3 regions of the Virgibacillus ainsalahensis genome follow, and region 2 is predicted to be linked to each of the others. Evidence: riboswitches for the same ligand, from Rfam matches in the RefSeq annotation. Region 2 holds a riboswitch; each other region holds the start of a gene.
What was found. A riboswitch is a leader RNA that binds a small molecule or an ion and turns the genes downstream of it on or off. The one in region 2 is predicted to bind lysine.

Region 1 (7,985 bases), 440 kb from region 2:
TACAATAGTCGTTATTTTATTGGGATATATTATAACCATCACGAGAGGACCTATGGATATGATTTGGTTTTTACAACCGTGGTTTATACTATTTATTTTTATGATTGTTTCTGAAACGGTTAGAGCTGTTATGGAGCGAAAGTATGCAGAAAATCCTAATGCTTATAAACTAACAATTAGCCAAATCGTATTTTTTCTTATATTGCTTTTCACATTGTTCATGACTGATTTTTTTGGATTAATAGAAATAACGAAAAGGGAGTACTATTGAAGTAACTAGTGCTTATCTTTAAGAAGTATTTTCTGAAATCGGAGTGGATTACAGCTTCATTATTAAGTCAATGTTTTAAATGAAAGGCTGTTGAGTTATCGGGCAGTATTGTAGAATAGGATTGTTATTTATAGCAAACATTTTATTTCTGAATTCAAAGCACAAGGCGAACATCAAATCTTGTTCGTCTTTTTATTTTTGTAAAAACTTAATAATATTTTTGGAACATTATGTTAGTGTTGAAGGGTGCGGTATTGAACTAATGGTAGTTTAGTGAAAAAATTACTTGTTTGAAGAAAAAGGAGTAAAGGAATGAAGAGAAAGATTAACATTTGGTCATTTATCCTATCAATCATTTGCATTTTATTATTTGTTATAGTTTCATTTTCCCGTCTCATTGAGTTTTCCGTATTGGGTACACACCCTTTAAATCTGGTTTTATATATAACGTTGATAACATTAGTTTTAGGGGTATTCGGTTTTTCAGGAATTCAAGATTGGCAGGGAATGGCAAGGAGTGTGACTACTGTAATTATTACGTTGGGTTTATCAAGTTTGTTAGTTTTCGTTATATTTTTTGGAAGTTTCTTAAGCTAAAGGGTAGTTTTTCTGGAGGATGATAGAAAGAAAAGATGCCAATTCTGTTCAGCAAATGAACTAGATGAAACTTTAGATTTCTCCAAATCGTACTGATGAAATGCTGCCAGAGGCGGTTTGCTTTTGATTTCATAACTCTTTTTGCCAATACTGTTTAGGGAGAATAATTTAGATCCCAAGAAATGCCTCCAGGAAAAAAATGATAATTAATAAGTTAATCATTTGAAAACTAAAAAATAGATGGATTTTTATTTTTTGAGTAATTTTATATGTTTTACTGAGTAGAATTTGTTAGAAGAGAATCGAAGGGTGGGATAATGTGAGCTTAGTAACATTATTACTAGGGGTAGGCGTGGTGTTTTTTATATTTTTTATAATCGCCATTGCTTCATCGAGGAAATAACTTAACCAGTTTTGGCAAAGTTGAAACATTGCAATACGTTACTCAATTAGGTGTATTTGATGTAGATGATATTATATTAAACACATTAGGTGGATATTTAGGATTTCTGATTTTAGTTTTATTTAAGAAAAGGTCATTAAACTAATGTATGCGATTGTTAAAGAAGGCAGTAGCTTTTTCACTATTAAAGCAGATTAGCTGAAGATTTAGTTAATCAAAGAGGTGATAACGATGGGGTTCGTTTACACTATGCTAGTTATTTTATCATCGGCAGGTTTCTTATATTATTTGGGAAAGTCAGATAAGGATTCAAGAGAACAGAGATAAAGACGAATTTTTTTCTGAAAGGATAATTTTTATTTTGAACTATTGCTACTCGTGTTAGTGCGCAAATCAGTTATCTGGCTTAAAGGAAAAGGGGTCTGATCCTTTGCTTTGGCTCAGCCCCCCCCCCCTGTAATTATACAATCGCCCGAAAACGGGAAAAATATCCCCTTGCTTCCGTCAGCACGTTTTGCAATACAGCAGTTTCTTCCCGGTCCAGTGGCATCATTGGCAGACGAACGCCACCCACTGGAACACCGCTTATATTCAGGGCAGCTTTTACCGGTGCTGGACTTGGGGCTGCAAATAATGCTTCCATCACAGGAAGCAGATCCTGATGAAGAGAAGCAGCACCAGCAATATCTCCTTTTTTAAATGAAGCAACCATTTCCTGCATTTCATTACCAATGACATGTGAAGCAACCGAAACAACGCCTGCTCCGCCGATAGATAAAGCTGGTAATGTCAGCCCGTCATCGCCGCTGTACAATGTGAAATCATCTGGTGTGTTGCGGATGATTTTTGTCATGGCGCCAAGATCAGCGCTTGCTTCTTTGACTGATACAATATTTTCGATTTCTGAAAGACGCAAAATGGTTTCCACAGACATATTAACACTGCTTCTGCCAGGAATGTTATACATCATTACAGGTAAGTTGGTGGAACTTGCAATTGCCTGAAAATGCTGGAATAATCCTTCCTGGTTTGGTTTGTTATAGTATGGTGTAACGAGCATGATCCCATCAACACCGGCTTCCTCTGCCTGTTTCGTCAACTGGATAGAGGCTTTCGTTCCATTGGAACCTGTTCCGGCAATCACCGGGACACGTCCATTGACAGCCTTCACAACGAATTTGAAAAGATCGACTTTCTCTTCCGGTATCAATGTCGGCGATTCACCGGTTGTACCGGCTACCACCAAACCATCTGATCCGTTCGCAATCAGATAATCCACTAATGTTTGCGTCGCATGATAATCAATTTCTTCCTGGTAATCAAATGGTGTCACCATTGCTGTTAAAACTTGCCCAAAATACATAACTTCCACACCCTTTGCCAAAATTTTAAAAAACAGTAGGTGGAAAGGCCATGCATGGGAAATGCAAAAAAGCAGCAGCGAGGGATTTCGCTACTGCTGTAGAAAGTCATTTTACAATTCGTTTCCATGCGCAAGATAGCCCTCCATATAGTTCCCTATATGACAGTTCCATATTTATTCAATAGCAGAACCAGTCCCGAGAAATATGAGTTTCCCGCCACTTCGGCAATTACCCCTTTTCACAATCCTCATAGAATCTCATCATCCTCCGATTGTGTAGTGATGGCAGTTGCACCTCTATCCTCATTTCAAACTTATGAAATAAGAAAATATTTAATTGACTGTAATATAACAGAAAATATTGAATTGCGCAAGGGAAAGAATGAATAAATTTTATTTTCGTTCAAGCCATGATGGAAATTGGGTGGGGAAAATCCGTTGCAATGTTTAATAGTTTTCGTCGAGAGTCATAAGGAATGATGAATAAATTTTAGGTAGATGTAGGGTTGTAATGGTGAAAACACCCTTTATGATAGGGGGATTAGAAAGCTGAAGATTCTAAAAAATAGGGAAAATATGATAGGGGTTGCATGCGAGAAAGAATATGATAAAATGAGTAGCTGTATGATTAAGTATAAAAATAAAAATTCGGGCGAAAGTCATAGGTTATTGTTCTATTACCACACCGCCACAAGAATATACATGTTCAGGATAGAAAGGAGCTATCATATATATGCTAAGTGACTATCACATCACGTACCAAACAGAGGATGGTCTTGTAAAGCAAACAATTGTTCAGGCAAAGACAAAGAAAGAAGCGGACGAAAAAACAAAAGATCAGCTAAAGGCAATCAAAGTTATTCATACGGAAGAAGGAACACATACAATATAAACGATAGGAAAACCATCAATCGGCGGCCGCTCGATTTGAAACTTCCCACTTGGGTCTGGAAAAGAGGAATTTTTTTCAGGCTTTTCTTTTTGCTCAAAAAGCAGCGATTAAAGGAACGATCAGGAAAATCTGCTGCATGGGAAAGTATATCCATTTCAAACTCGATTTTCATACGCTTTCTTCATTTAGATTTCATCAAATGTGCAGCAGAATCACCTAACATTATAGGACTACCATCGGATGAATATCCAATATCGATTCCATGCACGAATCCCCTCTTTTTCACCCGTATTAAACCTCAATTAATGTTCACCAGTCCTGCCTCGTTACTTTAAGCATATATCTTTATAAGCTCCTTATATTTTATCGCAATTTTCTAACTGTCTTGAAAGGGGGTCAACAGGTTTCATTTTATAGGAAATATCATCATAACAACCTGTGAGAAAATACCTATTTTAATAAGTTGATATGGTTTTGTGTTACTTTCTGTGGATACTTATAGCCAGAGGACTATGCTAGAATACTATTAGTTTTGTAACGTTAGCGAGGAGGTAGGGAAATGAAAAAAGTAATGATGCTGCTTGCTGTGATGATCATGAGCATACTCATTATAAGTGGTTGCGGAAGCAGCGGGGAGACGGTTGATGAAGAGCAATCAACAAGTGCTTCTGAAGAGAATGAAGCCGAAGAAGTAGAGAAAGAAATATCTGAGCAAGAATCAACGGAAGAAGAATCCACCGAAACGGACACAGCGGAAAGTGATGAAGCCAAAGAGGATGAGTATGGTAAGGGCGGAGATGATTTAAGCAATGCGGAAAGAACAACGAATGAAAATGGCGATGATGTCTTTGTTACACCAATGGGGGAGGAAGGTAAGATTAGACATTGGCAGCATCAATATAGTGTCGTAGTTAAAGTAAACGACTTTTTCATTACAGATATACTGCCGGATGAAGTAACAGAGCATGAAGCGATTAAAGAAGCGGGTGAAGGAGAAACCCAGGCCGTTGTTGACGTAACCTTTAAAAACGACGGGGAACATGCGGAATATTATCAAGGGGATGGTACGTTTTCAACAAATTTTGGTCATGAATTCACGATAAGACCAGATTTGGAAAGAAAAGATGCTAGCACTACGATTAATGATGGCGGAAATGTACCTTTTATTGATGGGGAAATGGAAGACGTTACACTTAATCCAGGGGAAGAGCAGCAGGTATATCTCGTATTTCCCATCGATCAGGAATACGCAGATGAAGATTCATATTATCTGAGTAATTATTATGATTTAAGTACCATCTATGCTTGGGAGCTTCAGTAAAAAACGACTTAGGAGTTGTATCATATGAAAGATATAAAACTGTTGGGAATGGCGATGGTTGTCATGGTTTTCGTCATCGGTTGTTCCGATTCAGATACAGCAGAAACCAGTCCAGAAAGTCCGGGTGCTGGAAGTGAAAACCACGGGGAGGAAGCAGAAACAACACCGGAAGACGAGGAATTGGAAATCATAAATATTCATGATTTTAATTTGGAAAAAACAGAAGCTGATCTTGATCAGACGATTTTCTTTTCCAATGAAGAAATGGATGAGGATCCGAAAGTGAAGGGGTCGAGTGTCAATTTTTATATCAGTGAGGATTTTTCCTCATTTACTACCGGGGGAAATACGTTGCTTGCTGATAGTACATTAATGATTAATGAGAATGGTGAGGGAGCAGAACCGGAATACCCGGGTAATAATGATATGCCTTGGACACCGGCAGTATATGCGAATAGCTTTTATTATACAGCCTTCGAAGATATTATTTATAAAGTGGGAGAGGAAGACCATTCGGTTGAAACAATGGTTGAGCCTGGAGTCCCTGTCCATCAAATGAAGGTGGATGAAGAAAGACTTTACTATATTACGAAAGATGAACATACTTATATCCTTCATGCGACGGATCTCCAGGAGGGAAATGAAGGTTGGTCTACAGATCCGTTTGATGCTGGATTGTCTGGTTCGATGATGTCAAACATCACGATGGATGATGAGATGATTATCTACAACACAAACAGCTTTACCAAAGCACTTAACAAAGAAACCGGTGAAGAAATCTGGTCACAGGATACTAGTTACTACACATTGCATCCTACTGATGATGCGTTATTTGCCCTGATGCACACAGGAAGTGGAACAACTGGAGAATATACACTTACAGAGCTGGACAAAGAGACGGGAGAGGAAGTCAGTACACTTGATCTTCCGAAAACATTCGAAATGTATGAGCAAACATATCCTGACGTCCAATCAAATGGGAATATGCTGTTTATTGATCTGGAACAATCTGTCTTAGGTTATCAGATAGATAGTCAGACACTTGCCTGGGCCTTTACAGGAAATGATGGTTTAGAAGCAGAGGGGTATGGAATAAGCGAAGATTTGATGGATGTGGATGTGCGTATCTCAGAAAATGGGACAGTGATTTTGACAGGAACAATGAATAGTCAAAATGCTCAGAAGGCAGAGGATTTCCTTGTAACAGTTGCTCCAACTACCGGAGAAGTTACAGACGGATATGTAATGGATGGTGAAATTACGCCAAGTCAACCGGATGATAATCAGGACAATACGTTTATCGTAGTGCCTTACATCGAGGAAGATCAGGAAGATCCATATGAAAGAGAAGCATTTTTGACAACGATTGACTGAACATAAAAGGTAATTTGCAAGTCAGAATACCAGAAAAAACCGGGCCGCTTTTGCCCGGTTTTCTAATGCATTGGGGGGGTAATTTTTCTGCTGTATAAGTTTAGCAATCACTGTTCTGAAAGCACATCTAGGATTGAATAATCCTGTATTTATCATGCCCTACCACCGTGTTAGGATGGTTGACCTCCAGTGCTGTCATATCATTCAAGGAGGAGATGTCGACAATACTGCTGTTTTTTAATTGGGAATGCAACACCTTTCCTTTCAACAGTTTATCCTCTCGTATAAATTCGATAACATCTCCTGGTTTAGCTTTTTTCTCATCCGGCTGAAACATGACGATTCCTCCCACTTTAGAGCAAATGCATCGGCTCTGATTTTTTAAATAAATTAACGAACGTTTCCTTTTTGATTTCATTTTCTTTTATGTTGGTAAGTTCTTGTTTTAATGTTTGAATCTCTCGTTTTAAATGATTTATTTCTTCTGTTTGTTTTTCTGTGTGTTTGATTCGTTTGTTTTGTTCATACTGCTGCTCCTGGATCGTTTTCAACCATTTTTCCTGGTTGGCTACATTGGATACGGTCATTCCTATCGTCTGCATGACCGATAAAATATTTTCTTTGTAATTTCCCTGTTCCAATGTCGTTTTCACATCTTCTATGGAGCTGTCTACTGTGATCGGAAAACTTCTATTAGCTAACATGTCCATAATTTGCGGCTTTGCATAGTTTTGATCTTTACATTGCTTGATGAATTTCAATACTTCAATCGCTTCAGGATGATAATAGGTAGCATCCTGCTGGTCTGCTTTCGGGATATAAACATTAAAATCCTTAATCCAATCTGCTGCAGTATTCTCTGAAATGCCAACAATATGGCACAAACCATTGATACCTAACAATTCCAATGTTTTCACCGTCTTTCCTTTTTGTTCTTGCTTGCATGTTTTCTTTCTAATTTCCGATCGTATCCTTAGTATAAAAAAATAAAGTGGGATGAGTATGTGATAAATGTGGCAAGTGTGAGTAAATTATATTTCAAATGGAGAGATGTTAGTTTGCCTTGTATGGGCGCAGGATTTTTCGCCATGAGCGCAGAACTATCGGGAATGAACGCAGTGCTATCGTGTGCGAGCGCCGGACTTTTCGCTCCGAACGCCGGACCACCACGAGTGAACGCCGGATTATCGAGTGTGAGCGCCGAACTTTTCGCTCCGAACGCCGGACCACCACGAGTGAACGCCGGATTATCGAGTGTGAGCGCCGAACTTTTCGCTCCGAACGCCGGACCACCACGAGTGAGCGCCGGACTATCGAGTGTGAGTGCAGAACTTATCATTCCGAACGCAGGACCCCCATGAGCGAGCGCCGGATTATCGAGTGTGAGCGTCGAACTTTTCGCTCCGAACGCCGGACCACCATAAGCGAGCACAGTACTATCGAGTATGAACGCCGAACCTCAGGCCATGACTGCAGTCCTCTTGCCTCTGAGTGCCGGCCCCCTACCGCAACACCCGAATCACTGCCTGCCCACCAACCCATACAAAAAAAGCGCAGAAACAGGAGGTTCCTATTTCCGCGCTTTTTCTTCCTATGAAGAAGTCCATGCACCGCCGTTGATATGAATTGCCTGCCCAGTCATATACGATGATTCTTCTGCTGCAAGCATTACGTAAGCCCATGCATGTTCAGATGGTTGTCCGGGACGCTCCATCAGCGTGTCCTGACCGAACTTTTCTACACCATCCTCGTCAAAGGAAGACG
Region 2 (7,985 bases):
TCAAACCAGCCAGCACTAACGATATAAAAAACAGAAATCCAAATAACTCATTTAATGCCGGGAGCTGGTTAATAATCTGAGGAAAGACCACAAATGCCAGGCCAACACCATCTGTCACTACTTCATCTACTAGAACATTCGCTTCTGTGGCCATAAACCCTAACACAGCAAATACACCTATACCTGCCAATAGTTCAAAACTGGAGTTCCCAAAACCAACAATAAAAGCATTATTGGTAATATCTGATTTTTTCGGAAGGTAACTGGAATACGTTATCATAATTGCAAATGCGATCGATAAACTAAAGAAGATTTGTCCGTATGCCGCTACCCATACATCAGCGGAAAATATGCTGCTGAAATCAGGTTCAAAAAAGGCATTTAACCCTTGCATCGCTCCAGGAAGTGTTATCGCCCGAATAACAATAATCAGAAAAACAACCACTAATGCAGGAATAAATATTCGATTGGCGATTTCAATTCCCTTTTTAACACCTGCTGATAAAACACCTAAAACAATAAGCCATACAATAATTAATGGAATAAGAACACCTGGAACAAAGCTACCTACCGTACCAGGATCAGCCAGGTTTAAATAATCACCAAACAGAAATCCTTCCGTATCCGATCCCCAATTCAAATTAAATGAAAAGACAGAATAAGACATTGCCCAAGCTATGATTACAGAATAATAAGTAGATATAACAAAGGCAACTAACACTCCCCACCAGCCTATCCACTCTGCCTTTTTGTTCATCCTTTTGAACGATAGCGGAGCTGATCCCCGATACTTATGACCTATTGTGAATTCCATAATTAAAATAGGAATCCCAGCTGTAAGTAAGGCAAATAAATAGGGAATAAAAAATGCTCCCCCACCATTTTCATATGCTTCCGCCGGAAATCTCCAAATATTACCCAGCCCTACAGCAGAGCCGACTGCCGCCAGGATAAACCCTGCTCTTGTCCCCCATTGTGAACGAGTATTCATGTATAGACCTCCTTTTTTTGTTTTTCTCCCTATCATAAGTGTATGTTCAAATATAACAGGGAATGTTTGAAATGTTTGGTTTTTTCTGACTTCACTTGTATTATAGCGGTGCTTTCTGATCATGTCAAAATAATTTTGTAATTTTCTATATTATTATTCTTCTTTATATTATTTTTGGATTTTGCTACATAAAAAAAGCATTCTTTCATCGTTACGTGAAAGAATGCTTTTAATTTATTGAACTTTATTTAAATTGGACTGTGAATAGAATCGAAAAATTAAACCACCAACAATCAGCAGAGCAAATACAATGATTAACGCTAGCAATAACTGACCTGTTAGTCCCAGAACAAGATAACCTGTACATGTAAACACAGCTGCTATTAATGCATATGGCAATTGTGTCAGTACATGGTCAATATGATTCGAACCTGCTCCAGTTGATGATAAAATTGTTGTATCTGAAATAGGTGTGCAATGATCGCCAAACACCGACCCTGCTAGCACTGCAGCTAATGATGGAAGCAGCATATCTACATCTGTTATAACCGCTACTTCTGCTGCAATTGGCAGCATAATGCCAAATGTCCCCCATGAAGTTCCTGTACCAAGTGCCATTAATCCGGCAATTAAGAAGAACATAAACGGGAGCATCGATGCACTAATGGAAGCATTATTTACAATTTCCGCTAAATATTCACCCGTTTTCAATGTCCCGATCACAGAGCCAATCATCCATGCTAATAATAAAATATAAATGGCAGGGAGCATTGTTTTGATTCCTTCCCAAAAGACTTTCACTGCCTTTGCTCTTGGTACAGTTTGCTGAAGATGAAAAGCAAAACTGGTTAATACCGCAGCCAGTCCACCAATGAATAAAGAGAAATTAACATCTGTATTGGCAAATGTTGTTAATATTGTAACATCACCCTCACTTGCATTGGCACCTGTAATAATCATAGAAGTTACAGTTGCTATAATGAGCACTAAAATGGGTACTAGTAAATGAATTATTTTACCACCTTTATGTGGTTCAAACGTGTCACCTAAATCACCTGGAACCTTATCCTGATCCGGATTGATTAATTCCCCTTTTTCAATTGCTCGTCTTTCATGTGTACGCATTGGCCCAATATCCATTGTGAACCAGGCTACCAGAAATACAAGTATTATTGATGTCAAAGCATATAAATTGAGTGGAATCATTTGAATAAACGCGCTTAGTGGCTGCATATCTGTTATTTCATTTGCAGCAAATAACCCGCCAAGAATACCAATTATATAGGCACCCCAACTTGAAATTGGCGAAATTACTGTGATAGGGGCTGATGTTGAATCAATGAAATAAGCAAGTTTAGCTCTGGAGATATTGTGACGATCCGTTAAAGGACGTGCTATTTGACCAACTGCCAAAGCATTGAAATAATCATCAATAAAAATAATTAGCCCCAAAACAGGTGTCATCAATGAAGCCCCTCTTCTTGTCTTCACCCGCTTAATAATCCAATCCCCGAATGCCCGGCTTCCGCCAGATGCCTGCAGAAATGCTGTCATAACCCCCAGTAATAAAAGAAAACCAATCAACAGGAGGTTTCCTGTATTTAATCCCCCATCGGAAATAAAGATTTCTGCAAAAACAATCCATATTTCTTTTAAGGCGTCCACTATATTAAAATCATGAATGAATAATACCCCGACAATAATCCCGGCTCCTAAAGAAATCAACACTTTTCTCGTTAGTAAAACAAGTAAAAGCATAAGAACAGCCGGTATTATTGAATAAAATGTTCCTTCCATTATCGGTTACCTCCAAATATTATTAATCAACTATGCACGAAGATAACTAAAAAGCTTTGAAATAACGAGCATAAATTTCTTTCAGGTAGTATGAAAGCACAAAAAAAACAATGACAGAAAATAACCTATCATTGTCCCGCAATATACGTTATCCTCCATTTCGATCAGTAGTTCTCCATGCAATTTTTGAGCATGACAGTATATCCCTTATTCAAGGATATACCAGCAATAATAAGGCTGACCTCCCTATTATGCTTCGGCAGACAATCCTTTCATCAACAATCATCGATGTCATTCTCCTGCTGATTACTTTTATTATCTGCACCTCTACCTCACCGATCTGATAAGGTTTAATTATTTAATTCCGATATTAATATACTAGATTTTCAGTCATTCTGCAAGTCATCTTTTGGTACAGCGATTGAGGGGCCACCATCTCCTTCGCCATAGAAATCCGGAACATCACCCATAATCACTCCTGAATCGATGTATATTTTGGTGCTCACTTCTTTCACTTCTGTTGTAAAAGGGATAACAATTTGAACATCAGCCTCTACAATCAAATAAACGGTAACTAAAGCTCCATTAATACCTATGTCTTCAACTTCCTCGATAACGTCTGTTCTCACACTTCCAGCTAATTCAAGATTAACAGGGATACTTGGCCCCAGATTGGCAAGCAGTGTATTTCCAGTTGCTTGACCGATGGGTATATCAACTACTGTAGGATCCAGCTCGGTATAGCTTTTTTCTTCGTCTTCATATTCCGCTGGTTCCTCAAGCGGATGATCAAATTGAAGCGGTTCTCCTCTGTTCATACTCGTAAAAAACTCTTCAACGCGATCTGTTGATACACGGTTTATCTCACTTACCACAGAAGAATTCCAGCCGTATGTAGTTATATTTCCCTCATTATCCCTAGTAATGGACCTCACCTCTTCAAAATCATATTCTTCAGCAAATCGTACTGCAGAGTTAATCGCTCTTGTAGCAAATTCTTCTGTCTTTAATTCTGCTATTTCCAGTAATGTTGGTGTGAGTCCTTTATTAATAATCCAGATACTAAAGAAAACAAAAACCATAAATAATATGAAGGTAATTATTAATACATTTTTCCCTGGAGGTGGCGCAATTTTTTTTCTAAATCGCATTCGCTTTTTCAACATAAAAACCCCCTTATAACAAATTTATGCTTGTTTTAAGGGGGTTAGAATGTAAAGTTTTTCCGTTAAATTTTCTTACTGTATTCGTACAACTAAGATATTTTCATCAGCGCATCTTTGCCTGTCATACCAACTTCCCATCCGTATGCTTTGGAAGCATCTGTAATTTTTTCTAATGGAGCATGTAATAATTCATCAATGGTTCTAACACCCATCGCACGAGCAGCAATTACATTTCGTTCTTTTAATTTCGGTATCTCATTAAAGATGTCCACGTCCAATGCCGCACACATAATGTAGCCCACATCATTGGAAATCGTTAATAGATTCGTTTTAGGCAACTCGACGCGAACTGCTGTAAAAAACATGCCGTCTACTTCTAACGGATTGACTGTAATCATGGAAATAGAAGACCTCCTTTGTGATAACAATACATGGTATGCACAAATAGGCTATAGTGTCACGATTCATCGCCAAACTTATTCCGTAAAGTATCCGCTAATAAATCCCGCAAAAACTCAGGCAGGTAATAACGCTTCGTTTCCGATTTCGCTACTTCCGGAAGTAGACGGCCGAATGTAAATGTATCTGCAGTTGCCACAGAATATGTATGTTCAGATTTCAATGGTGTACCATTCATGGTAACCTGTTTCACATACTCCCCGCCCTTCACATGAAATGCTGTTTCAACTTCCAGCCCTGAAAAAATCATCCGGCCGAGCACTTCTCCACGAAACCCAAAACCTTTCAGCTTCAATTCCATAAAATCCTTTGTAAAGGATGCACGAATGACTTCAAGCAGCTCATCACCGTTAAGTGAAACAACTACGGGGTTAATCGGGTGTGGACAAATACGGTGAATATCCTGGTATGTAATATCACCTGCTTGAAAATGGTCCAACAAGAGACCAGAATTCAACATGGCACAGTCCGCATTTGTCCATGTTTTCACCTCATTCGTCAGCTCCTGCATAATTTTTGTATCTTTAAACCATTTCACTTCTATCGGTTTACTTATATGAACAATCTTCCGGCCTAATATTTCCTCAGCCTGGTCGTGCAACTCATGCAGTTTTTGTTCCGTTTGCAAATCTTTTGCCAGATGTGTGATGTCAGTGGCATATGCTTCCTTTTTTACAAGCTTTCGATCTGTATGATCCCATGTTAAAATTACTTCACCTGCAAACGTACAATGCTTTCCAGCAGCCGTGATTAACGTATTATTTACGTATTCTCCTGTTCTAAGCAGATGATGGGTATGTCCACCAATAATCACATCAATATCAGAAAATCTTCGTGCAATTTCCTGGTCTTCCGTAAATCCTAAATGTGACATTAAGATAATAATATCTGTTGACGTCCTTAGTTCATTTATATATTTATCCAATGCCTCAAACTCTGAAGATATGTGCCAATCCAACAGTTCATAAAAAGCGTTAAATGGAGCGGTAAGTCCAATCACACCAATCTTTACTCCATTAAACGATTCAATACGAACAGTTGGCTGCAGCCAGTGAGGTTCTATATTATCTTTACTGTGAAGATTCGCACAAACTACTTGAAAATCAGCATCATCATATAATTGGAAAAGATCCTGATGGGCTAAGGTGATTCCTTCATTATTTCCGATTGTTGCCAAGTCATATCCAACATCATTCATCAATTGCACATTGGCTTTTCCCATAAATGCTTCAGCGATTGGATGTACACGGTCGACATGATCACCAATATCAATTAGCCAACAGGATTCCCCCGCTTCTGCTTTCTTTGCTTTTGCATTTTTTAAAAAGCCTGCAACCCTCGGCCATTGATCAAAATTACTATGTAAGTCATTTGTATAATAAAAATAAAGTTTCTCCTGCATTTGACATACTCCTTAAGACAGACCTTGAAAAATCATTCGAATACCAATGAATATTAATAATATACGTAAAATCCATTCAAGTATTTTTCCATTTAATTTTTGATTTACTAGTGCTCCAAGTTTACCGCCAACCCAAGCCCCCGGGATGAAATAGAAAACATATTCCCATGGGATGTGGCCAAGTGTAATATGGGTACTGGCCCCTACAATGCTGACAATTAAAATCATAAACATCGATGTCGCTGTTGCAATGTGTACCGGAAAACCGAATAATAATATCATGGCAGGAACCATAATTGAACCACCGCCAATTCCAAATAACCCGGAGAGTGTACCGACAATCAAAGAAATGAAAAATGCCGGCCAAATGGAAAAAATATAATGATTCGTTTTCCCTTCCAGATGAAATGTCCACATTGTTTTATCAGTGCCTGAATCAAGCTTTACCGGTGTCTTTCGTTTTATAAAAAAAAGCAATGATATCAATATCATGACACAGCCGAAGTAAACTAAAAAGTTATCTGTGTCCACAAACTGGTTCAGCCATGCACCAAAAATACCACCAGGGATGCTTCCTGATAAAAATAATGTGCCTATTTTGTAATCAATCCGGCCTTTTGAATGATAAGCAACTGTAGAAGACAAGGCTGTAAAAACCATTGCCGTTAACGATATACCAACAATAACCTGAGGCGTCGCCCATGCAAAAGCTTCTACATATTGATTCAATATCAGAAGACTGGGCACCAGGACAATACCGCCTCCAAGACCAACCAGACTGCCGGTAAAAGCAGTTAGTAGACCAATGAACAAGCATATAATGAAAACCAATTGTTACCCCTTCAATCTATCTAGACTCTACTATTATATTAGCATTAATTCGGATTGATTCATACATATATGAAAAGCCCATCGGAGTGGGCATTTCATTAGGGCATAAAAGGAATGGAAGCAACTTTTTTTCTGGAGGAGATAAAGTATCAGATAGGCGCTTTCGTATTACAGATATAATTTTAATTGGAAATAAAAGCAATAATTAATGCATTATATTATAATTGTTATGTAGGAAAGTTAATCGTACACAGCTACCTTTTTAAGGGAGAAGAGATTTATTTATGGGAACATTAGACAAACTAGAAACTTTTATCATACTATTTGCTGTTGGTTTAGGTCTTTTATTAGGACAAACAGACATAATTGAACAATATGCGGAGACTTTAATTATTCCGTTTTTATTCTTGATGCTATAAGGGTTGTTTTTAACGATACCATTGCAACAATTGAAGAAGGCTTTTTTAAATATTAAATTCCTTGGATCTAGCACGATCATTAATTTCATATGGACACCAGTATTAGCTTTGGGTTTAGGAGCTATTTTCTTGTCTGATTATCCAGCTTTATGGATTGGTTTTATTATGCTTATGGTGACACCTTGCACAGATTGGTATCTAGCGTTTACTGGTATAGCAAAAGGAAATGTATCTCTTTCAACATCGGTTTTACCTATTAATTTAATACTACAAGTCGTACTTTTGCCAGTATATTTGCTACTATTTGCTGGAACCATTGAAACGATTCCTATATCAACGCTTATTGAGAGTGTATTTATTGTATTGGTCATTCCTTTTACACTAGCGCACCTTACGCGATTCTTATTAAGAAGAAGAGAATCTGTTTTAAACAACAAGATTATCCCCTTTTTCGCCAATGCTCAGATTTTCTTTTTAGCATTGGCCATTATGGCAATGTTTGCTTCCCAAGGCTCTTACTTACTTGAAAACCTGGACGTTATTTACATTTTAATCATACCCATATTGATGTTTTTTGTTATTAACTATGTGATAGCACGCCTAATTGGAAGGTTCTTAAAATTTTCCTATGAAGATTCCGTTAGCTTTAGTTTAACGATCATTGCCAGAAACTCTCTGGTCGCCTTGGCTATAGCTGTCACAGCATTTCCGGATCAGCCACTCATTGCTCTAGCCTTGGTTATTGGACCCTTGATTGAATTACCCGTGCTTGCCATTGTCTCTCAAATACTTCTTTTCACAAGAAAAAAGAGTGAAAACTGAAGGTTATTCTATAGTCAGGATGGCCTTTACTTTTTATTCTGCAGAATGTCCCTATTCAGAAGGATGACCTCTAATTATGCAGATAGGTAAGGGTTTGA
Region 3 (7,985 bases), 1.2 Mb from region 2:
TTGGATGAGCGGAACTCTGCCTGCCATACATATTCCAGGCGAGATTTCCCGCAAGGACCTGCAACTTGTTTCGAATGATCCACCTGCCACAGAGAAATATTTTCAGGATCATTCTCTGCAATTGATCGATCAAACGGCACTTGAGCTGGAAGAAATTATTACACTTCTATTAAAGAAAGGATGATTAAGTACCAATGGAAACGATGTTAGCTGTAGAAAATTTAGGCAAATCTTTTAAAGACAAACAAGTTATCTCAAACATTTCCTTCCATGTACAAAAGGGAGAGATTATGGCAATTCTCGGGCCGAATGGTGCCGGGAAATCGACAACAATCCGGAATATTATGGGGATTATGTATCCGGATGAGGGCACCATTACATTCCAAAATAATGCGGCACAGGAAATTCCGCGCCATAAAATCGGCTACCTCCCCGAAGAGCGCGGCCTGTACAAAAACGTAAAAGTGATGGATATTCTGCTTTATTTAGCGGAGCTCAAAGACTATCCGCTCGACAAGGCAAAAGAGCGTGCCCTGAACTATTTGAAAAAATTCGATCTGGAAGGAAAGGAAAAAGTCTCCGTCGAGGAGCTGTCAAAAGGAATGGGGCAAAAAGTACAGTTTATCGCATCAATCATCCATGAGCCGGATCTGCTTATATTGGATGAGCCTTTCTCAGGTCTGGATCCTGTCAGGCAGGAACTTTTTAAACAGGAAATACGGAATCTTGCAAACAACGGAACTGCCATTCTATTATCCTCCCATCAAATGAATCTGGTCGAGGAAATGGCAGATCGACTATTTCTTATCCACCGGGGACAGAAGGTAATTTATGGTGCGATGGATGATGTGAAAACACAATATGCGAACTTCAAATGTACCATCCGTGGAAAAAATGAACGTGATGTGCTTGAGCGCCTGCCAGATGTGCAAAGAATCGAACAGCAGGAAGAAATATCCATTCTTTACTTGTCAAAGGATGTCCAGCCATCAGTCTGGTTAAAAAATCTGCCGGATGATTTGTTCATCCAGGAATTATCGATAGACCGGATTTCGTTGCATGAAATATTTATTGATATTGCTACAGATAAGAATTTATTACAGGAAGAAGGTGCAATAGATGCGTAATACGATGAAGGTTGCCAAGTGGGAAATCAAACGTAATATGAAAAACAAAACATTTATTATCGGGTTATTTTTGACACCAGCTATTTTCTTGTTTTTCTTTATGATGCCAACGATTTTTGGTGGGTCGGATGAAGAGGAGACTTCTTCTACCACTGTCTATGTAAATGATCAGCTTGGCGTCTTGGATGTTATGCGTAATACCGTGGAACAGACTGAATTTGACTGGGAACTGCAGCAGACAGACATATCGGAAGCAGAGGTCGAATCAGAATTAGAAGATCAGGAGAACACCGCTTATATCTTCATCAATGAAAGCACCTTGGAAAATGGCGTTGTGTCCGTTTATACAACGGATGAAATTGATTCATTTTTCAGCAGTCAGGTCCAGGCATTAGAGGCACCCATCCAGGCAATGCAAGTCGAGCAGCTTGGACTAACGGAGGAAGAGGCTGCAGTTATCTCCCGGGGTGTGGTATTTGATGAAACCACAGCAGAGGATATTGCTGCAAATGAGGAAGGTGGCGAAGAAGCAGATACCGGATTGGGTGCAGATTTAATGGAGCGAATCGTACCAGGAGCATTTGCTGCCATCATTATGCTTTCCATCGTGTTTACAGGAATGGCAATTTTCCAGAGTGCTTCCCAGGAAAAGAAGGACAAAATTGCTGAAATTATATTATCATCGGTAACCCCAGGAGAACTGATGCAAGGAAAGATTGTCGGGTATTTTGTGTTAGGAATCATCCAGGTCGTTGTATTAATTGTTTTCGTCCTGCCAGTAGTCATATGGCGTATGGATATGCCGATTCTGGAGTATCTATTCGTTCCTGAACTCCTGTTGTTGATTGCTATTGCAATATTAGGCTATTTGTTATTTGCATCCATCTTTGTCGGTATCGGTGCGACGATGACAGACGTGTCAACTGCAGGGAACTTCCAAGGTTTGGTGATGATGCTCCCATTCCTGCCATTTATCTTTATCGGCCCGGTTATAGGCGACCCAACTGGCTTGATAGCTCAAATTGGTACGTATATTCCATTCACTTCCCCTGGCGTATTGCTGCTACGGCTCTCCATCATGGAAGAGTGGCCGTGGATTGAAATAATCATCGCAGTTGCTATTTTAGTCGTCAGTGTCTGGATCTTTATGAAACTTGCCGGAAAAATCTTTAAAACTGGTATTTTGATGTATGGAAAGAACGCAACACCTGGAGAGATTTGGAAATGGATTCGGGCATAAGAAACGTAATTAGCGGAGTTGCTTAAGGAAGCAACTCCGTTTTTTTGTGTATAGTGATGGATGCTGGTGATGATTACTGAGTTGAAGGTGATGTTTGACTGGATTCAGGCGATGTGCAGTAGATTAAGGGTGATGTTCGGATGGATGCTGGTGATGAGCACTGGCTTGAGGGTGATGTTTGGATGAATGCAGGCGATGAGCACTAGATTGAGGGCGATGTTTGGATGAATGCAGGCGATGAGCTCTGGATTGAGCGTGATGTTGGACTGGATGTAGGTGATGAGCTCTGGCTTGAGGGTGATGTTTGGATGAATGCAGGCGATGAGTACTAGCAATCGAATATTATTGTTGGAACGATGTCAGATCCCCTCACAATCGACACCAAAATAGGACAAAAAACACAATAATCATCTATCCATAGTTCTTCCGGATGGTTTTTTGCAAAAAGTGTTTAGTTTTCACTTGTTACGGATACAATTAACTATTATTATTAATTTAATAGTCTTAATTTTACCCACAGCAAAGGAGGACTTTATGAGAATCACACACAAACTGACGGTTGGGATTGGTTTCCTGGTATTTTTATTTCTATTTATTCCGACCGCGGTGTACGCAGCAAATGAAAAAACATACGAAGTCAGCAATTCGTTACTGAATGTACGTAGTGAACCTGCTGACGGTGCGGAAATTGTCGGTTCGCTAAGCAAAGGTGACAACGTTATCGCATTTCAGGAAAAATACGGTTGGGTACAAACCTATTACGGTGGTGAAGAAGCCTGGGTAGCTAAACATCATCTGATTGCGGTTAGCCAACCTGAAGAAAACAGTACCCCTACTGTTTCACAAACTTCAGCATCAGCTGAGTCAGTTACAGTCAAAGCAAACGGTGTACATATCCGGACCGGGCCCGGGACAAATCACAAGGTCATTGGTTTAACTTCATCCCCAGATACATACAATATAGTGGAAACATCAGGTGATTGGCATAAAGTTAACTTAGGTAACGGATCAACGGGATGGATTGCTTCATGGCTAACCGATAAAGCAACTGAATCAGAAGCAGTAAATTCCGAAAAGGAAACAAGTGAATCTGAAAGCACAGGCTCAGGCAATGATGTAAGTGAACCGGTATCACAGAACTCAAATGGATCACTGGAAGGCTATCATATCGTTCTTGACCCAGGGCATGGTGGAAAGGACCCCGGTGCAATCGGTATTAATGGCGTCTACGAAAAAGACTTGGTTTCATCTACAGCTGATATCGTCCGGCAACAGTTGGAAAGTGCAGGGGCTAATGTAACAATGACAAGATCCGGAGATTACTTTATTTCACTCGATGAGAGAGTTGGCATCAGTAATAATCACAACACCCATGCTTTTGTCAGCTTGCATTATAATTCCTTTCCTTTACTTTCTGTGAATGGAAACAGCACATTTTATTACAGTAATACAGACCGTACACTGGCACAACAGGTACAGTCTGCAATGGCTTCCACTACGTCTTTGAACAACAGGGGCATTATGGAAGGAGACTATCGTGTGCTACGTAATACAAGCGCACCTTCTGTTCTTGTTGAACTTGGATTCATATCGAATCAATATGATCTGTCTGTTGTGCAAACTTCTGACTATCAATACAAAGCAGCAGAGGCGATTACGAACGGATTGAAAAATTATTTTCATAATTAAAAGGAAAAGCTGTCCAGACAAGGGCAGCTTTTCTTGAATAATGGTATATCTTCTGATAACATAAGCATAATTTCATAAATCAGACCTTATCAGATCGGTGAGGTAGAGGTGCAAATAATACTAGTACTCAATAGTAGAATGACATCGATGATAATTGATGAAAGGATTATTTGCCGAAGCGTAATACGTGTCATCCTTATTACTGCTGGTATGTCTTTGAAGAAGAGAGATACTGCCATGTTTAACAATACATGGAGAACTACTGATCGAAATGGAGGATAACGTATATTGTAAAACAATGGTAAGTTATTTTCTATCATTGTTTTTTTATATTTAAAAAGCAATTACGAGAAACAACCTCATCATCCCCTTCATTCCTTCAGCATATCCCTGACACAAACACATCAACTGTTTCATTGCATACAATGAGAAAGCCATTCGATTGGCAAAAAATGAACAATATTACTAAAGGAGGCACACATCATGAAAAAAATCTATACACATGGGAACTTTTATACATTTGATCCATCAAAACCCAAAGTGCAAGCTGTTGTAATTGAAGATGGCCACTTTATTGATATGGGGACAACAGAAGACATGCTGCTTCAATGGGAAGATGCTTCCAGTGAAAAAGTCGATCTGGATGGAAAAACGGTTACCCCAGGTTTAATTGACAGCCATCTCCATCTTTCCATGCTTGCCAATACATTTCTGAGTCTCGACTTAACTGGCATTACTTCCAAACAGGAAATGCTTGAGCAAATTCAACAGAAAGCGAATAGCTTACAACCGGGCGAATGGCTAGTTGGAACCGGATGGGATGAAAATTTGTTCACGGATGGATCAGCTCCTGAACTGCATGAGCTGGATCATGTGGCACCACATTGTCCTTTGTTTTTATCAAGAATTTGTTCACATGCTTCTCTCGTTAACAGCAAAGCACTGGAAATGAGCAATTACCATCCGGATATAACAGTCCCCGAGGGTGGTACGATCGTTTTGGATGAACATACACAAAAACCGACTGGACTTCTGTTGGAGTCTGCGTCAGATATCGTAAATCAGCATATTCCGGAGAAATCTTATGGTGAGCTGAAATCGGCAATGCGAAAAGCCATCAAGTTTGCGATGGAGAAAGGCCTAACAAGCGTACATACAAACGATCCGCTCTATTTAGGCGGTCTTACGCAGACATATCAAATCTATGATGAACTCTTGAATGAGGAGCAGCTTGGCCTCCGGTGTAATCTATTAATTAATCATGAGTTCCTGAATGATTTACGGGAATCTGGTATGTATGCCGGATACGGAAATGATACATTACAAATTGGCGCTGTAAAAATTTTCGCAGATGGTGCGTTTGGCAGAAGCACTGCGCTTTTATCTGAAGCCTATCACGATGATTCAACAAACTACGGGGAAGCCATGTTAGATCAGGAAACACTTTTCGACATTGTTAAACGCGCACGGGACCTGTCCATGCCAATCGCAGTTCATACCATCGGCGACCAGGCTCTGGAAAATGTTTTGGATGTACTGGATCAATTCTCTTCTGCCTCCCACCGTGACAGGCTTATCCATGTGCAGGTATTAAGGGATAATTTAATCCATCGGTTGGCAGTGCCAGGCCGAATTGCAGATATACAGCCAAGATTTTTGGTTGGGGATTTTCCATGGGTACAAGAAAGACTGGGTGAAAAACGAATTGACCTTGCTTATGCATGGAAATCACTAATATCAGCTGGTGTAATCTGTGCAGGTGGTTCGGATGCGCCAGTTGAACCTGTTGATCCTTTGCTGGGGATTCATGCAGCTGTAACAAGAAAAGCACCCGGACAAACGCATGATGGATGGAATAAAAAGGAAAAACTATCGATGGAGGAGGCATTTCGGTTATTCTCTGAAATGGGAGCATACCCAACAAATGAAGAAACTGTAAAGGGAACCATTTCAAGGGGGAAATTGGCCGATCTGACCGTTTACTCAAAGGACCCATTTGAGATGGAAGATCCGGATGATCTACTCGATACAGAAATCGAAATGACAATTATCGGTGGAGATATCAAATACCAGAAAAACTAATTTCATGAACATCTGCCGAAAAACGAAGGCTTATGAAAGGATAAATAGTTCACTTTTGAATGAACAAGTTAAAAAGCATACCAAACCACATAGTGATTGGTATGCTTTTTTCGTGGATATACTAAAAAACATTTGCGTTCTGTCGTTCTTCAACCCGATGAGTGACTGAACAAGCGGTGCTTCTCTGCGTTCGGTCGTTCTTCAACCCGATGAGTGACCGAATGACGGCTCTTCCTCTGCGTTCGGGCGTTCTTCAACCCGATGAGTGACTGAACAAGCGGTGCTTCTCTGCGTTCTGTCGTTCATCTACCCGATGAGTGACTGAACAAGCGGTTCTCCTCTGCGTTCGGGCGTTCATCAACCTGATGAGCGACTGAACAAGCGGTGCTTCTCTGCGTTCGGGCATTCATCAATCCGATGAGTGACCGAATGACGGCTCTTCCTCTGCGTTCGGGCGTTCTTCAACCCGATGAGTGACCGAATAAGTGGTTCTCCGCTTCGTTCGGGCGTTCTTCAACCCGATAAGTGACCGAATAAGCGGTGCTTCTCTGCGTTCGGGCGTTCATCAATCCGATGAGTGACCGAATGACGGCTCTTCCTCTGCGTTCGGGCGTTCTTCAACCCGATGAGTGACCGAATAAGTGGTTCTCCGCTTCGTTCGGGCGTTCTTCAACCCGATAAGTGACCGAATAAGCGGTGCTTCTCTGCGTTCTGTCGTTCATCTACCCGATGAGTGACTGAACAAGCGGTTCTCCTCTGCGTTCTGTCGTTCATCTACCCGATGAGTGACTGAACAAGCGGTTCTCTTCTGCGTTCTGTCGTTCATCTACCCGATGAGTGACTGAGTAAGCGGTTCTCCTCTGCGTTCTGTCGTTCATCTACCCGATGAGTGACTGAACAAGCGGTTCTTCTCTGCGTTCGATCGTTCAATCTCAAAATTAGTGAAAAACCACGTTTTCTAGTGCAGCCATTTTCCGGATTTTGATTTAATCGTGTCTTTATCTTTCGGTTCGGATTTCCCGTTATTCATTTCCTGTGCACCTTGCTGGAATTTAATATGAACATATAATTCATGCATGATCTGTTCCATTGATACACTATCCGGTAAACTTTTAATGATTTGAATGACTTCCTCTTTCGTAGTCAAACAAACACCCCCTTCTCTATGTACAACTTACCATCTTACTTTCATTTTACATTTAATTTTGAATAAATCATACTCAAAATACCATTAAACTGATATTTATTCTCTCCAACCTTTCAATCAAGAAAGTTCCGTATGCTGTTTATGTGAAAAGACACTTTAAAAAACGGTCTTTAAATGACTTTTATTTTTACGTAAGATGTTGAATGATATACTTAAGAAAACGATAAAAGTGAGGTTTTAAAATGCATGAAATTTTAGAGGAGCTCGTGAATGAGACTGCCGATACATTTGGTTTGGACAGTTACTATTTAAAACGACATTCTATTTTTCGACAAACGGACGATTTTCAGGATACATTTTATATTCTTTCCATGGAATGGTTTCCTAAGAACAACGATCAGACAGATGAGGACATCAACCCTCCCGGCACAGCGGTCATTGATATGGATATCCATTCAAAAAAAGTGAAGCGAGTTATCTTTGTTGAAGATGTTACTTTTGCAGAGCAAAGCGGTTTTCCCGATGCCGATACTGAAAATGCAATTGAATGGGTGGAAGAGCTCACCGGACTGGAATTTGGCCGTCAATTTAAACTAATGAATGATGACAATTACTCACTATATTTCCAGGCAGCTGTGGATAATGTACCTGTTTATCCTTCTGGCATAATTGAAGTGAAGTTTAACGCAGACGGAAAGCT

Region 1: it holds a riboswitch for lysine, as region 2 does, so the genes downstream of both, dapA (4-hydroxy-tetrahydrodipicolinate synthase) here and ACZ427_RS05570 (Na+/H+ antiporter NhaC family protein) in region 2, are expected to answer to the same signal.
Region 3: it holds a riboswitch for lysine, as region 2 does, so the genes downstream of both, ACZ427_RS18835 (amidohydrolase) here and ACZ427_RS05570 (Na+/H+ antiporter NhaC family protein) in region 2, are expected to answer to the same signal.

What each region holds. Positions count from the first base shown of each region.
Region 1 covers NZ_AP043943.1:747,653-755,637, forward strand. The annotation lists gene ACZ427_RS03415 (DUF4181 domain-containing protein) at 1-271, shown strand, start outside; gene ACZ427_RS03420 (VanZ family protein) at 1,300-1,416, shown strand; gene dapA (4-hydroxy-tetrahydrodipicolinate synthase) at 1,732-2,634, opposite strand; lysine riboswitch at 2,763-2,942, opposite strand; gene ACZ427_RS03430 (hypothetical protein) at 3,368-3,526, shown strand; gene ACZ427_RS03435 (DUF4352 domain-containing protein) at 4,086-4,847, shown strand; gene ACZ427_RS03440 (outer membrane protein assembly factor BamB family protein) at 4,872-6,221, shown strand; gene ACZ427_RS03445 (DUF2187 family protein) at 6,349-6,558, opposite strand; gene ACZ427_RS03450 (MerR family transcriptional regulator) at 6,575-7,138, opposite strand; gene ACZ427_RS03455 (SDR family oxidoreductase) at 7,813-7,985, opposite strand, start outside.
Region 2 covers NZ_AP043943.1:1,184,559-1,192,543, reverse strand. The annotation lists gene ACZ427_RS05575 (sodium-dependent transporter) at 1-991, opposite strand, end outside; gene ACZ427_RS05570 (Na+/H+ antiporter NhaC family protein) at 1,226-2,788, opposite strand; lysine riboswitch at 2,949-3,126, opposite strand; gene yunB (sporulation protein YunB) at 3,175-3,939, opposite strand; gene ACZ427_RS05560 (YunC family protein) at 4,044-4,352, opposite strand; gene ACZ427_RS05555 (bifunctional metallophosphatase/5'-nucleotidase) at 4,412-5,815, opposite strand; gene ACZ427_RS05550 (sulfite exporter TauE/SafE family protein) at 5,828-6,646, opposite strand; gene ACZ427_RS05545 (arsenic resistance protein) at 7,069-7,887, shown strand.
Region 3 covers NZ_AP043943.1:3,797,292-3,805,276, reverse strand. The annotation lists gene ACZ427_RS18860 (ATP-binding cassette domain-containing protein) at 1-184, shown strand, start outside; gene ACZ427_RS18855 (ABC transporter ATP-binding protein) at 195-1,127, shown strand; gene ACZ427_RS18850 (ABC transporter permease) at 1,120-2,367, shown strand; gene ACZ427_RS18845 (hypothetical protein) at 2,472-2,702, opposite strand; gene ACZ427_RS18840 (N-acetylmuramoyl-L-alanine amidase) at 2,902-4,056, shown strand; lysine riboswitch at 4,152-4,326, shown strand; gene ACZ427_RS18835 (amidohydrolase) at 4,540-6,138, shown strand; gene ACZ427_RS18830 (hypothetical protein) at 7,097-7,285, opposite strand; gene ACZ427_RS18825 (hypothetical protein) at 7,528-7,985, shown strand, end outside.